Regions from separate parts of the Streptomyces lunalinharesii genome, predicted to be linked through region 1. Evidence: riboswitches for the same ligand, from Rfam matches in the RefSeq annotation. Region 1 holds a riboswitch; each other region holds the start of a gene.
What was found. Region 1 has a riboswitch for magnesium ahead of ABD385_RS24920 (NRAMP family divalent metal transporter). Riboswitches for the same ligand answer to the same signal wherever they lie in the genome.
Positions count from the first base shown of each region.

Region 2: linked by a shared signal. The riboswitch ahead of ABD385_RS39790 (winged helix-turn-helix domain-containing protein) and the one ahead of ABD385_RS24920 (NRAMP family divalent metal transporter) in region 1 are both predicted to bind magnesium.
Region 3: linked by a shared signal. The riboswitch ahead of ABD385_RS01055 (NRAMP family divalent metal transporter) and the one ahead of ABD385_RS24920 (NRAMP family divalent metal transporter) in region 1 are both predicted to bind magnesium.

Region 1 is NZ_BAAARK010000018.1:67,893-72,612, reverse strand. Features, by position in the region: gene ABD385_RS24935 (hypothetical protein) at 1-228, shown strand, start outside; gene ABD385_RS24930 (hypothetical protein) at 449-724, opposite strand; gene ABD385_RS24925 (hypothetical protein) at 854-1,195, opposite strand; gene ABD385_RS24920 (NRAMP family divalent metal transporter) at 1,271-2,926, opposite strand; M-box (ykoK) riboswitch at 3,224-3,398, opposite strand; gene ABD385_RS24915 (ABC transporter permease) at 3,889-4,720, shown strand, end outside.
Region 2 is NZ_BAAARK010000069.1:13,901-18,620, reverse strand. Features, by position in the region: gene ABD385_RS39800 (hypothetical protein) at 1-129, opposite strand, end outside; gene ABD385_RS39795 (hypothetical protein) at 335-718, opposite strand; gene ABD385_RS39790 (winged helix-turn-helix domain-containing protein) at 786-1,229, opposite strand; M-box (ykoK) riboswitch at 1,577-1,750, opposite strand; gene ABD385_RS39785 (hypothetical protein) at 2,002-2,502, opposite strand; partial or broken gene ABD385_RS39780 (IS5 family transposase) at 3,168-4,003, opposite strand; gene ABD385_RS39775 (aldo/keto reductase) at 4,101-4,720, opposite strand, start outside.
Region 3 is NZ_BAAARK010000001.1:219,578-224,297, forward strand. Features, by position in the region: gene pls (epsilon-poly-L-lysine synthase Pls) at 1-1,275, opposite strand, end outside; gene ABD385_RS01050 (hypothetical protein) at 1,723-2,505, opposite strand; M-box (ykoK) riboswitch at 2,658-2,828, shown strand; gene ABD385_RS01055 (NRAMP family divalent metal transporter) at 3,127-4,720, shown strand, end outside.

The DNA of each region.
Region 1 (4,720 bases):
GTGCTGGCCTTGAGCCACCCCGGCTCCCGGCTGGAGGGGCTGCGCTGCGTCCCGTACGGCGCAGTCACCGTGCACCTGCACCTGACGGCCAGCCTGGACGCCACGGAAGCCGGACTGCTCGACCGGCTCGTCGACCGGCTGGCCCGCGTGCCATCCGTGCGCGACCTGCACTGGCACCGTTACGACGGAGCCGGCGATCCCGCGCCCTCGGCCGCAGGGACCAGGTGAGAGCCCTGCGGGCGGCAGACAACTGCACAGGCAGCGCCGTTGAGGCGGTCGGTGACGCGGGCGACTCCCGCGGCGCCGACCGCTTCGCGGTTCCGGCTCCGGCCCCCGTGGCTGACGTACAGACAGACCCAGGCGAAGAGGGAGCCGCTCGACGATGCGCCGCAGCGGTCCGGCGGGACAGGCTCGCCGGACCGCTGCTTTCCGTACACGGGGGGGGACGTCAGGGAGTCACGTGCCAGTGTGCTTCGAGGCGCCGACGGCCCTGGGAGTCCGGGACGGCACACCAGTGGGCGTGCGGGCGGGCGGGGCGCTCCTCGGTGGTGGACTCGGGCACGTTCGCCGGGCCGGGAAGCGTGTGCAGGACGGTGCTGTCGAGGGGGCTGTCGGCGATGTGGCGGGCCGTGGTGGCGAGCGCGCCGAGGATGCGGCGGCCGGTGTTCCGACCGTGCAGGGCGGTGGCCGTGCGGCGGATGTGGACAGCGGTGAAGACGGACATGCTGGAGTCACCTCCGTAGAGTGGCGCGGCCGTCCAGGCGGATCGGCCGCGGGTGGGCGAACGGTTCGGCGGTGCGGGCTCGCGCGCCCGTGCGGACCCGATGGGCCCGGTGCGGCGCGACGGGCCGGATCAGGTGCGGCCGGCCCGGGCGGCGGACTCCGCGATGCGTTCGGCGGCCGGCAGCGGCAGGTCGGCGAAACCGGCGAGCCAGCGGGCGTCGTAGCCCTGGCGAGCGAGGACGTGGGCGAGGTGCACGCGCGGTTCGTACGCGGCGTGCGGGCCCCAGGGGTGCGGGCAGCTGCTCGGGCCGTCGAGGAGGTAGTCCCGCTCGGTGCCGTCGTGCAGGGTCAGACGGACCCGCGGGCAGACGTGGCCGACGGCGTACGGGCCGGGGCGGTGGCTGGCGGTGTCGCGTCGGCGCCGCAGTGGCGTGGCGGGTCGGGTGCCGGTGAGACGCGGGAGCAGGCGCATGGGCTCTCCCTCCTTCGTGCGGGGGTGTGGGTGGCGGCGGGTGGGGAGGACCCGCCGCCACCTGCTCGGGTGGGGTCAGGCCCCCATGGCGAGTTGGACGATGCGGACGATCACCAGGGCCATGGCGACCAGCAGGTAGGTGCGCAGGGCGGTCAGGCCGACCTTGCGGCCGGTGGACAGGACGGGGGCGGGCAGTTGGTCCAGCGGGGGCATCCGCCAGGTTTCCTTGCCGGTGCGGTCGACGGGCCGGCCGCTGCTGCTCCAGCCCTTGCGTCGACGGCGCAGTTCCGCGTAGCCGAGGGCGAGCAGGCCGGCGACGCCGCAGATCGCCATGATGTCGAGGATCGCGGCGGAGGTGAGGTCGGGGAAGAGGACGGCGGCGGTCAGGATGACGGAGAGGGTGACGAGGACGGCGACCACGAAGGAGGTGAAGACGTTCGTGGCCTTGCCGTTGACCCACGGGCCCAGTACGGCGCGGTCGTTGCACAGCAGGAGCAGGAAGACCGAGGCGGAGGGCAGCAGGACGCCGGCGAGGGTCTGCACGCCTTCGGTCAGCAGGCCCAGCGGGGAGCCGGGGATGATCACGATGATCGCGGCGGCGAGGATGAGGCCGGCGAAGACGGCGTAGAAGCCCTTGGCGCCCTTGATGCCGCGGTGCAGGGAGTGCTTGAGGCCCAGGACGTCGCCGAGCGCGTAGGCGGTGGACAGTGACACGGCCGAGGCGCCGATGATCGAGGCGTCGAGCAGCGCGATGGCGAAGAGCACGCCGGCGGTCTTGCCCGCGTACGCCTCCAGGCCGTGTGCGACGCCCGCCGCGTCGTCGAACTTCCCGAAGCCGCCGGTGCCGGCGAATGCAACCGCGGTGAAGCCCATCATCGCCGCGGCGCCGAGGACCACGATGACGATGCCGAGCCACAGGTCGGCCTTCTCGTAGCGCATGAAGCGCGGGGTGATGCGCTTGTCGATGACGTAGGACTGCTGGAAGAACAGCTGCCAGGGCGCCACGGTCGTGCCGACGATCGCGATGATCAGCAGCATGACGTCGGAGAGCTGGGAGTGCGCCGGCAGACCGGGGACGACGAAGTCGTGCGCCATCTGCGAGGTGGCGGGGTGGGCGATGAAGTAGATCGGGATCAGCAGCAGCGAGCCCAGGCACAGCAGGACCGCGGTGCGTTCGAAGCGGCGGAACGACCCGGTGGACGCGGCGACGATCACCACCGCCGCGGCGACCAGCACGCTGGCGGTCTTCGGCAGTCCGAGGTAGCCAACGGCGAGGGTCACGCCGATGAACTCGGTGACGATGGTCAGCGCGTTGAGCAGGAACAGGTCGATGACCGAGAACGCGCCCCAGAACTTCCCGAACCGCTCCAGGATGAGCCGCGCGTGCCCCACTCCGGTGACGGCGCCCAGCCGGAGCACCATCTCCTGGTTGACGTACAGGACGGGCACGAGCAGCAGCAGGGTCCACAACAGGCGGGTGCCGTAGTTCTGGCCGGCCTGGGTGTAGGTGCCGAAGGCGCCGGCGTCGTTGTCGCCGACCATCACGATCAGGCCGGGGCCGATGATCGCGAGCAGGGTCTTGAGCTTCGCGGACAGGCTGTGGCGCGGAGCGGTGTCGTCCTGCTTGATGGTGCCCAGGGCGCCGCGGATGTCGCCGACGTGGGCGTCGTCGAGGACGGCGGCGCGCGGTGCCGGAGCGGCCGGATGGGTGGTGAGCGTGGTTTCGGTCATGGCAGGGCCTCCCGTTCCCCCGAGGGGGGAGGTTTTCGGGCATGCAGGAGCAACCGGTCGCCCTCGGTACGCAGGCCGACGACCCGCGGCGGCGGCAGGCCGCACGGGTGCCGGGGCAGGGGCGCGAAGTGCGCGGAGGGTGGTTACCGCATGCCGGGACGGAGCGAGGGCAGGCGGAGGTGGGGCCTACTGTGGCCCGGACTATGAGGACCGCGGTCCATGTCTTTCGCCTCCTCCCGGCCGGGGCGCGCGGGGGCGCCGTACGACTCGGCAAGGAGCGGACCGGCCTCCCGGGCCGGTTCACCCCAACTCGTCAGAGCTTTGGCACTGCACGGCGTAATCCCCGGTACGGGGAAGCCACTTGGGGTCACCCCTTGGGCCGGGGAGACCTGTCCTGACCCTGGGCGTCTCTCGACGTCGTGGGGTCAGTGGCCTGTGTCCGTTGCAGACGCCTCACCGAACGAGGTGCCCTCTTCAAACGCCTCAGAGTCTGCACCTATTTGCACATCGACGCAAGTAGAGCTGACGGTCGACCTCCGTCGGCCATGCCGCCAGCGCCGCTTTTATTTGCGTATGGATGCAATAAGCGGCAGACTGCTCGCGGCGCACGTCCCGCCGCACTTCGGGTGCGGCCTCCGGCGGACGCCGTGGAACCGCATCACGGAACGGAGGCAGCCATGGGTCAAGACCCCCTCAGTCCCCGCTGCCTCACCGGCAGCCACTGACGCGTCCGCCACACCCTCCGGCGTCCACCCGGCAGCCGTGGCCGAGCCCGCAGCGCCTCGCCCGTTCGCCTCGATCACGCCGCACGAGCCGTGGCACGTCCCCGCGGCAGGCGCTCTCCCCCTGTCTGATTACTCCCACGCCGGGCCGGAAAACCGCCCCGTCCCCACGCCATGGCCGTCCGCCACGGTCGCGGTGCGGGCGGCATCGGGGCCACAGTGTGGTCGGAGGTTGATGTGATGTCGTCGTTCCCCACCCGCCCTGAGGTCGTGCGGGCCTCCCTGCCCTCCCGGGTCGCCGGCCGGATGTCCCGGATGGGCTGGGTGGACGTGGTGGTCGCCGCCGCCGTGCTGGTCCTGCTGTACGCCACCTTGCGGGTGGGCCAGGGCACCACGGTCCGCTTCGCCACCGGCCAGAACGTCCACGTCGACACCGACCCCGGCCAACTGCCCTACGACGCCGCGCGCAGCCTGCTGCGGATGTTCGTCGCGCTCGCGGCCTCGACGGTCTTCACCTTCGTCTACGCCTACGCCGCCGCCCGCAGCCGCCGCCTGGAGCGGATCCTCATCCCGGCCCTGGACATCCTCCAGTCCGTGCCGGTACTGGGGTTCCTCACCGTCGCGGTGACCGGGTTCATCGCCCTGTTCCCGGGCTCGATGCTGGGCCTGGAGTGCGCCTCCATCTTCGCGATCTTCACCTCGCAGGCGTGGAACATGACCTTCGGCTTCTACCACTCCCTCACCTCCCTCCCGCGCGAACTGGACGAACTCTCCCGCTCGTTCCGCTTCACCCGCTGGATGCGCTTTTGGAAGGTGGAACTGCCGGCGGGGGCGATCGGGCTGGTGTGGAACGGCATGATGAGCTTCGGCGGCGGCTGGTTCTTCCTCGTCGCCTCCGAGGCCATCAGCGTCAACAACCGCGACTACGCCCTGCCCGGCGTCGGCTCCTACGCCGGTGCCGCCATCGCCGACGGCGACCTCGGCAAGATCGGCTGGGCGATCGTCACCATGGCCGTCATGGTCATCGGCGTGAACTTCCTCTTCTGGCGCCCACTGACGGCCTGGGTGGAGA
Region 2 (4,720 bases), on a different contig from region 1:
CATGCACAGGCCGGCGCCTACCGGGTGTCGGGCCACCCATTTCTGAATCCGGGTCGGACGCCGTTGCCCACCCAGCGCCCGGTCCACAGCCCAGAACGCATTCACCAGAAAACGCCACCAGTCCGCCACAGCGCAAGGATATGTCGAACGAACGACCGCCCCGCGTTCCGCCGTGTTCTCGCCTCGGCCGTCTACGCGCGCCGGTGCCGGGCGGGCCACGGGGCGGCAGAGAGCAGGGCCGGCCGCAGCCTCCAACGTCGTTGTCGCGGTGGCGATTTCGGTGACCGTGAGCGGCACGGCGGTCGTGCGAGCCGGGAACAGGACGACATCGGACTCAGCGAGCGCAAGTACCAGGGCATCCTCTATCCGTGGTGACGGCGAGATTGCCAGGAACGTCGTGTCGGTGCCAGTGCAGGTCCCGCACGGACGGCATGCCGGAGAGCATGTCGAGGAGCCGGTCCAGCAGACTGGTGGCCGTGCCGTCCAGGGTGACCGTCAGGCGCAGGTGAGCGGTGAACGCATCGGACGGATCGACGCGCACGGCCTCGACACGAGCGCCGGGCCGGCCCATGGCCAGCACGCACAGCGCGCGCACCTTGTTCTCGGCGCCCCGGTCGCAGTGGACATGGAGGGTGACCAGCTCGCGTGACCGGGCGACTGGCGTCTCGGTGCCGGGGCGGTTGTTCTGCCTGATGGAGGAACGGAACAGGAATCGCATGACGGTGTCCCTTGGAGACTCTCGAGGGCGGCGAACGCCGACGAACGAGTCGTCGGCCGTCCCTTCTTCAACTGCGGAGCTTGGTCGTGGCCGACGGCTCGAAGGCGTAACCGACGTGCCGTACGGTGCGGATCAGCGCCCGGTGCCCGGGACCGAGCTTCCGGCGCAGCCGGGCGATGTGTACGTCGATCGTGCGCATGCCTCCCATGGCGGACTGCTGCCACACCAGCGCCATCAGCTCCTCGCGGGTGTAGACCCGGCATCGGTTGGCCACCAGATGAGCGAGGAGCTCGAACTCCATGCAGGTGAGATTCACTTGCCGTCCGCCGGCCGACACCCGACGGGTTCCGTGGTCGACGACGAGGCCGCGGATACGGTGGACCGGCGCCTGGGGAAGATCCGCGGCCTCCCGCGGCGTCGACAGCGGACGTGGAACGGAGTCGTGGCGTCGGCGCACGCCGGAGATCCGGGCCAGCAACGTGTGGCGGACAGGCCGGTGGTGGAGTTTCATGGCTGCCTCTCTCGGGTCGGGGGACTGTCAGCGAAGGTGACGGTGAAACCCCGTCACGTGCCGGGTGTGGGCGAGAGGTTCGATGGCGCGCGGAATGCTTGCCCTGCGGGCGCGCAGCCCGGCCGCCCGGGTCGGCGAGGCCGCACGGGTGACTTGCGAAGGGGATCCGCGAACGCGTAGGGAGAAGGGGTTATCGCGTACCGGAGGTCGAGAAGGACATACGGGTCAGCGACCTACTGTGGCTCGGACTACTACCACTGCTGTCGTCCATGTTTCTCGCCTCCTTCCGGTCGGGCGCGCGATTGGGCCGTTTCGACGCGGCAGAGAGCGGACCGGGCCCCATAGCCGGTTCACCCCTACTCGTCAGAGCTTTGGCACTGCACGGCGTAATCCCCGTGCCGGGGAAGCCACTTGGGGTCACCCCTTAGGTCGGGGAGACCTGTCCTGAACCTGGGCGTCTCTCGACGTCGTGGGGTCAGTGGCCTGTATCCGTACAGACGCCTCACCGAACGAGGTGCCTCCTTCAAACGTCCACAAGCATGCTCGCTACTTGCGCATCGGCGCAACTAGTTGACCAAGTCTTAACGACATACCGCCCATCAGCTCGCTACGCAGATGTGTGGGGCCATTGACGACTTGGCGCGGCAGGCCGTCGGCTCCGTCGACGGGACTTGACGACTCGCCTGGTCGCCCACAACTGGAGCTTGCGCCGGTCCCCGGGCAAGTACGTCGAGCAGTCAGGCGAACAGCGGCGGCGGGAGCGACCGGCACATCACTCGGTTGATGACTGTTCCAGCGCATCGTCACCCGAGAGCGTTTCGGCGACAGGTACGGGTTCCAGGCCGATCCTCTCGGCGATTCGGGTCAACAGAGCGTCCTGCGCGGCGAGATGGGCCTGCACGTGCGCCACCTCATGCAGGGTCGCACTCGCATCGTGGAAGGTCGCCGTGGCACGCCTGTCCGACGCGGCGGCCTGCACGTTCTGGCCGACCATGATCACGGAGAGCAGCACCAGTTGCAGGAACGTCTGCGCAACCCAGGAGACGATGGCGGACGCCCCGGCCTGGATCGCGTCCGGGAGGCTGATCAGATCGAACAGTGCAAACGCGTAGGCACACCACATGCTGCCGACCACTCGGGTGACCAGGATCGCGATCCTGGTGTTGAACCGGCTGACTGCATTGCCCGCGGGGAGTTGATCGGTGACTTTCACCGGCCCCTGAGCGCGCCGGGAGGCGATGTGCGGGTGAGGCAGGTGCTCGTAGATCGTCATGCTTTGGCTCCCGGTCAAGGGGCTTTGCCCCAGACGGTGTTCCGGTTCGGTGCGGTGGGGTCAGTGGCTGACGCCGGCATCAGGGGATGGCGGCCCCGGCACCGGCGCCTTGACACAGCCTCAGCAGGCACGCGGCCATCCGGCGAGAACGTCCGCGCTCCACCAGCACTGGGCCACTTACCCACAACTTCGTTTACGGGAGCGCCGATTGCGTAAGAACTGCGCAAGGATTCCACTGGCGTCTCTTTCGCGGTCGGTAGCGCGGCGGCACCGGTGAGCAGAGCCGCCGCGGGGGGAATCTGACGACGCGCGGAGCGACGGTGGGCCAGGCCAACGGTGCTCAGGTCGTCTGTGATGCGTACCAGGGACCGGGCTCCGCGGACCGGCGAGGAGAACGGGAAGGCTGCGGCGGGTGAAGGCGTCCAGGCCGGAGACGGCCTCGCCGCGGACCCGAATCCTGGACGGGAGCGGCACGGAACCGACGGTCGCCGCCCCGGAGGACGTCGGCAGCCACTCGGCATCCGCTTCGCCCACCATTTGCCGTGCACTGCTCGGCGCCGTGTGGTCGTCGATCACTGGTCGGCTGGCGACGCGCGATCTGTCTGGCGCAGGTCTGGGTCTCGTGCGCGACGGGCGTCTTAGAGGTCGCGCAGGTAGGGCGTGGGTCACGGTCGGCGGTTCGGGCGTTCGTTCCAGCGGTGGGTCACCCACGCCTGCCGTCTCAGGCTACGCACGGTGATAATCGTGTCGGCGAGATCGAAAAAGGCGTCGATGATGGTGGCTCGCCGCTCGTAGCAGCGGGCGAGCCGGTGGAAGGCGTTCTGCCAGGCGTGGGTGCGCTCCACGTGCCAACGCCGGCTGGCCTGGATTGGTGCATTCTTACCTTTGTGCGCGATGTGGCCGTGAAAACCGCGCTCTTCGAGCAGAGCGCGGGTCTTGACCGAATCGTAACCGGCGTCCAAGTGCACAGTGATGGCAACGGGCCAAGGTCGTCCAGGCGGTCCAGCGTGGGAGCAAGCAGCAGAGAGTCGTGGCGGTTAGCGCCGGCCAGGACACGGCCCAGAGGTATTCCGTACCCATCCGTCATACCTGAGCGTTTCAAGCCCTGCTTGCCGCGGTCTACCGGTGACCGGCCAGCGGCCTCGCCGCCTCCTGGAGCCTTGGTAATGGAGCCGTCTACGGCGATGTGATCGAGGGCGAGACCGACGATCCGGTCGTAGGAATCCAACGCGATCTGTTTGAGCCTGGCGAAGACGCCGAGTCGGATCCACTCGTCACGGCGGCTGCGGATAGTGGTGGCCGAGCAAGTCGTGTCGGCGATCGCTTCGTAAGAGCAGCCGAAACGCAAGAGTTGCAGGAGCTTGTCGAAGATGACCCGGTCGCTGACACGCCGGCGGTGGCAGCCGAGAGGATGGTCCGGGTGAAAATCCGGCCTGCGGGGAAGCAGGATCGCGAATTGGTCCCAGAGCGGTTCTGTCAACCATGATGGCAGCGCGGGCACAGGTCTCCCAAGTGATCACAGGGCGTCGCATCTCCATGATCACCAGGACCTGTGCCCGGTCTGCGACCGGGGCCCGTAACCCCCGACCGCGCCCCGGTCAGGAAGAGGCGGTCGTCAAAGTCTGCAGCTCGATGTCCGACAGATGCAGGTCCTGCGCGGCGAAGAGCGCAGGCAGTTGCTCAACGTTGCGTGCCGAGGCGATCGGCGCGGTCACGGTCGGCTGCTCCGCGAGCCAGGCCAGCGCCACTGTGGCCATCTCCACCCCCCGTGCCGTCGCGATCTGCTCCAATGCGTCGAGCACCTTCACGCCGCGTTCAGTGTCTGCGTAGCCACCGGCGAGTCCGGGAACGTTGCGCACGTTCTCCACACTCTTCCCGGGCCGATACTTGCCGGTGAGGAAGCCGGAGGCCAGTGCGAAGTACGGAACGCAGGCCAGCCCTTCACGCTGCACGACATCCCGCCGCGCGCCCTCGTAGGTATCGCGTGAGACGAGGTTGTACGGCGGCTGCAGCGCCACGTAGCGGGCCAACCCTTCCCGATCGGAGAAGGCCAGCGACGCGGAGAGCCGTTCGGCGCTGATGTTGGAGGCCGCGATGGCACGCACCTTGCCGGCCTTCACGAGATCGTCGAGAGCCGTGATGATCTCGTCCACGGGGATGGACTCGTCCCGGTCGAAATGGGTGTAGTAGAGATCGATGTGGTCGGTACGCAGCCGCC
Region 3 (4,720 bases), on a different contig from region 1:
CAGGGCGGCCAGGGCGGCGTCGATCTCGCCCAGTTCGATCCGGCGGCCGCCGAGTTTGATCTGGTCGTCGGCGCGGCCGACGAAGAGCAGGCCCTCGGGTTCGGCCCGGACCAGGTCGCCGGTGCGGTAGACGCGGGCGGCCCCCAGGGCGTCGTCGGGCCGGAACCGTTCGGCGTCCTTGACGGGGTCGAGGTAGCGGGCCGTGCCGACGCCGCTGATCAGCAGTTCGCCCTCGGCACCGAAGGGCACCGGCTGCCCGGCCCGGTCGACGACGGCGAGCTGCCAGCCCTCCAGGGGCAGGCCGATGCGGACCGGCTCGCCCGGCAGCAGGCGGGCGGCGCAGGCGACGACGGTGGTCTCGGTCGGGCCGTAGGTGTTCCACATCTCGCGGCCGGGCCCGGCGAAGCGGTCGACGAGCCCGGCCGGGCAGGATTCGCCGCCGACGATCAGCAGGCGGACCCGGCGCATCGCCTCGTCCGGCCAGAGCGCGGCGAGGGTGGGCACGGTGGAGACGACGGTGATGCCGCGCTCGACGAGCCAGGGGCCGAGTTCGTGGCCGGCCCGGACCAGCGCGCGGGGTGCGGGCACCAGGCAGGCGCCGTACCGCCAGGCGAGCCACATCTCCTCGCAGGAGGCGTCGAAGGCGACGGACAGCCCGGCCAGCACCCGGTCGCCGGGGCCCAGCGGCCGGTCCTGGCAGAACAGGTCGGCCTCGGCGTCGACGAAGGCGGCGGCGGAGCGGTGGCTGACCGCCACGCCCTTGGGCGCGCCGGTCGAACCCGAAGTGAAGATGATCCAGGCGTCGTCCTGGGGGCCCGCGCAGCGCGGGGCGCCGCCGGGCCGGGCCAGCCCGGGCAGCGGGCCGTCGGGGCCGAGGACGGCGCAGACGGCGGCCTCGCGGAAGACGGTGGCGGCCCGCTCGTCGGGGTCGTCGGCGTCGACCGGCACGTAGGCCGCTCCGCTGCGCAGGACGGCGAGGATGGACAGGTACAGCTCGGCGGTCCCGGAGGGCACACGGACTCCGACCCGGTCGCCGGGACCGATGCCACGGTCCCTGAGCTGCCGTGCGCGGCGTTCGGTCTCGGTACACAGGTCGCGGTAGGTGAGTGCCTCGGAGCCCGTGTCCAGCGCGATCGCCTGGGGATGTGCGGCGGCGGTGGCATCGAGGACGTCGAGCAGGGTCCGCGGGGCCGGGTTGCCGGCGGTGCGGTACAGGGCCCGGCGGGGCGCTGGCTCGGACGGCTCGAAGGACGATTCGAGAAGGGGCGACGACATCGATATGCCTCTGTTCGGTGCCGGTGGGTGGATGACCCTCGGACGTTCGCCCCTAGAGATGCCGCTGCTCAGGCAGGGGGTTCGCCTGCCGGGCGGTCTGTTCCGCAATTCGAACGTGCTGTGAAAGCGGCTACCGGGCGCTTGGGCAGGCAGCGCCGGGAAAGCGCCCACGGCGCCTGACCACGGCGTGGGAAAGAATTGACTCCGGCCGGGGATTGTTTTCGGCACCACTCCCCCGGGGCGACAAAACCCCAGGTCAGAGGCGTGATCCCGATCGGTTACGGGTCAACCGGTCAAGCCTTGCCTAAATGATTGCGCAACTGAGCACATATTCATCGACTTCTCACGCCGGCCTCATCGCGGTGTCATGACGCGGCCATACCCTCACCGTGCGCCCGGCACACCCCGCAACGCCCGTGGACGTCACCAACGGGGCGCCGGCGCCGCCTACTTGAGGATGTTCACGGCCCGGGCCACCACCAGGACGACGGTCAGCAGCGAGACCGCCGACTGCAACAGCATCAGCAGCTTCGCCCAGCGGCTCAGCGGCATCACGTCGGTGGGACTGAAGGCGGTGGCGTTGGTGAACGACAGGTACAGGTAGTCGGCGAACTGCGGCTCCCAGTGCTCGGGGGCCAACTGCGGCGTCGCCATCTGCGGGAAGAGGAAGTCCGGGTAGCGGCGCACGGCACGGGCCCGGGCGACCGGGCCCCCGCGGTCCGACTCCCAGTACCAGAGCGCGAAGGCGATGATGTTGGTGAGCCAGATGCCGCCGCCGGTCACGAGCAGTTGGCCGGCGTCCCCGCCCTCGATGCCGCGCACCAGGCCGACCGCCAGGCGCACCGCCGACCAGCCGTTCGCCGTGCTGATCAGCACGATCAGCGCCAGCCCCGTCCACCGGTACAACGGGGAGGCCCGCTCGATGCGGAACGGGTCGGCCGCCACCAACACCAGCAGCAGCGCGGTCTCCAGCCCCGGCAGCAGCCAATCCGGGTGGATCGTCAGCCGCTCCGGGAGCAACCACTGCAGCACCACGGCCACCAGCACCGCGAGCGTCGAGGGCCAGCGGGGCTCGCCGCGGGTCACCCGCCGCCAGGCCGGCCGCAACCGGCGCCCGGCCTCCTCCAGCCCCGTCACGGCGGGCGCCAGCAGCGCCTCGATGCGGTCCAGCCGCTCGGCTTCGGTACCGGCTCCGCCCGTTTCTCCGGGCCCGGGATCGCGCTCCGACATGGGCCTCATGCTCACCCGACGACCGGACGGTGTCCAGCAGCCGGACCGGGACGGCGGCAGCCGGTGGCCGCGGGGTTAAGAGTCGGTCAAAAAGTTGCACAATTGCGCAAGTATCCATCGAGAGGGTCTAGACTCCTAGAGGTTTGACGAAGCACGCACCTCGTTCGGTGAGGCGTCGTCACGGACACAGGCCACTGATCCCACCCGTCGAGAGACGCTCCGGATCAGGACAGGTCTCCCCGGCCCAAGGGGTGACCCCAAGTGGCTGCCCCGCCCGGGGCTACGCCGTGACGTGCCAAAGCTCTGACGAGTGGGGGTGAGCCGGTCGACGGTGACCGGCCGCTCCTTGCCGGATCGACGACGGCGCGTCCCGAGCGCCCCGGCCGGAAGGAGGCGAGAGACATGGATTGCAGTAGTCCGGGCCATCATCGGCCCCACCTCCGCTTGCCCTCGCATTCTTCCGGCACGCGGTAGCCACCTTCCCTGCGCGGCCCGTCCGCCGCACCACGCCCCCGTACGGCCAGGCGCCGACACGGGTCGCCGTGCTGCGCTCCCGCGCAGGGAAGATGCCTGCCTCGCGCCCCCAACACCTCCCCCGCCCGGGGGACTTGGGAGTTCGCCATGACCGAGACCACCGTCCGCACCACGGCCCCTGCCCCGCCGTCCACCGCCGTGCTCGACGACGCGCACACCGGTGACATCCGCGGCGCGCTCGGCACCATCCGGCACGACGACACCGCCCCGCGCCGGGGCCTGCCCGCCAAGCTCAAGACCCTGCTCGCCATCGCCGGCCCCGGCCTGATCGTGATGGTCGGCGACAACGACGCCGGCGCCTTCACCACCTACGGCCAGGCCGGCCAGAACTACGGCACCCACCTGCTGTGGACCCTGCTGCTGCTCGTCCCGGTGCTCTACGTCAACCAGGAGATGGTGCTCCGACTGGGCGCCGTCACCGGGGTGGGGCACGCGCGGCTCATCCTGGAGCGGTTCGGGAAGTTCTGGGGCGCCTTCTCGGTCATCGACCTGTTCCTGCTCAACGCGCTGACGCTGGTGACGGAGTTCATCGGCATCACCCTCGCCGCCGGGTACCTGGGACTGCCCAAGGTCGGCGCGGTCCTGCTGGCCGCGGCCGTCATCATCGCGTCCGCCTTCACCGGGTCGTTCCGCAGGTTCGAACGGATCGCCATCGCCCTGTGCGCGGCGTCCCTGCTGCTCGTCCCGCTGTACTTCCTGGTGCACCCGTCCACCGGGCAGATGGCCCACGACTTCGTCGTCCCGCACCTGCCCGACGGGCCCGGCGGGCCGTCCGCGGTGCTGCTGCTGATCATCGGCATCGTCGGCACCACCGTCGCGCCCTGGCAGCTCTTCTTCCAGCAGTCCTACGTCATCGACAAGCGGATCACCCCGCGCTTCATGGGCTACGAGAAGGCCGACCTGTGGATCGGCATCGCCATCGTGGTGCTCGGCGCCGCCGCCCTGATGGGATGCACCGCCGCCGCCTTCGCCGGCACCGCGGGCGCCGGTGCCTTCACCGACACCGCCGGCATCGCGCACGGCCTGGCCGCCCACGCCGGCAAGCTCGCCGGGGTGCTGTTCGCCATCGCCCTGCTGGACGCCTCGATCATCGGCGCCTTCGCGGTGTCCCTGTCCACCGCGTACGCCATCGGCGACGTCTTCGGCATCCGGCACTCCCTGCACCGCGGCGTCGGCGGCGCCAAGGGCTTCTACGCCGTCTACGCGGGCCTGGTCGCCGCGGCCGCCACGATCGTGCTGCTGCCCGGGGCGCCGCTGGGCCTGCTCACCGAGGGCGTGCAGACCCTGGCCGGAGTGCTGCTGCCGTCCGCCTCCGTCTTCCTGCTGCTCCTGTGCAACGACCGGGCGGTGCTCGGCCCGTGGGTCAACGGCCCCCGCACCAACGCCTTCACCGCCGCCGTCGTCGGCGTCCTGGTCACCCTCTCGGTGATCCTCACCGCCGCGGTCCTCTTCCCGGACATCGACGCGGGCAGCATCCTCACCCTCATGGCGGGCTGCGGCGCGGCCGGGGTGCTGGCGCTCGGGTACGCGGAGCTGCGGCGGCGCCGCAAGGGCTGGGCGCGCGGCGGCCGTCCGGTGGACCGCACCGGCCGCGACGACTGGCGGATGCCGCCCCTGGAGCGGCTGCCCCGGCCGGTGCTCTCCACCGGGCACAAGATCGGCCTGACCGCGCTGCGGACGT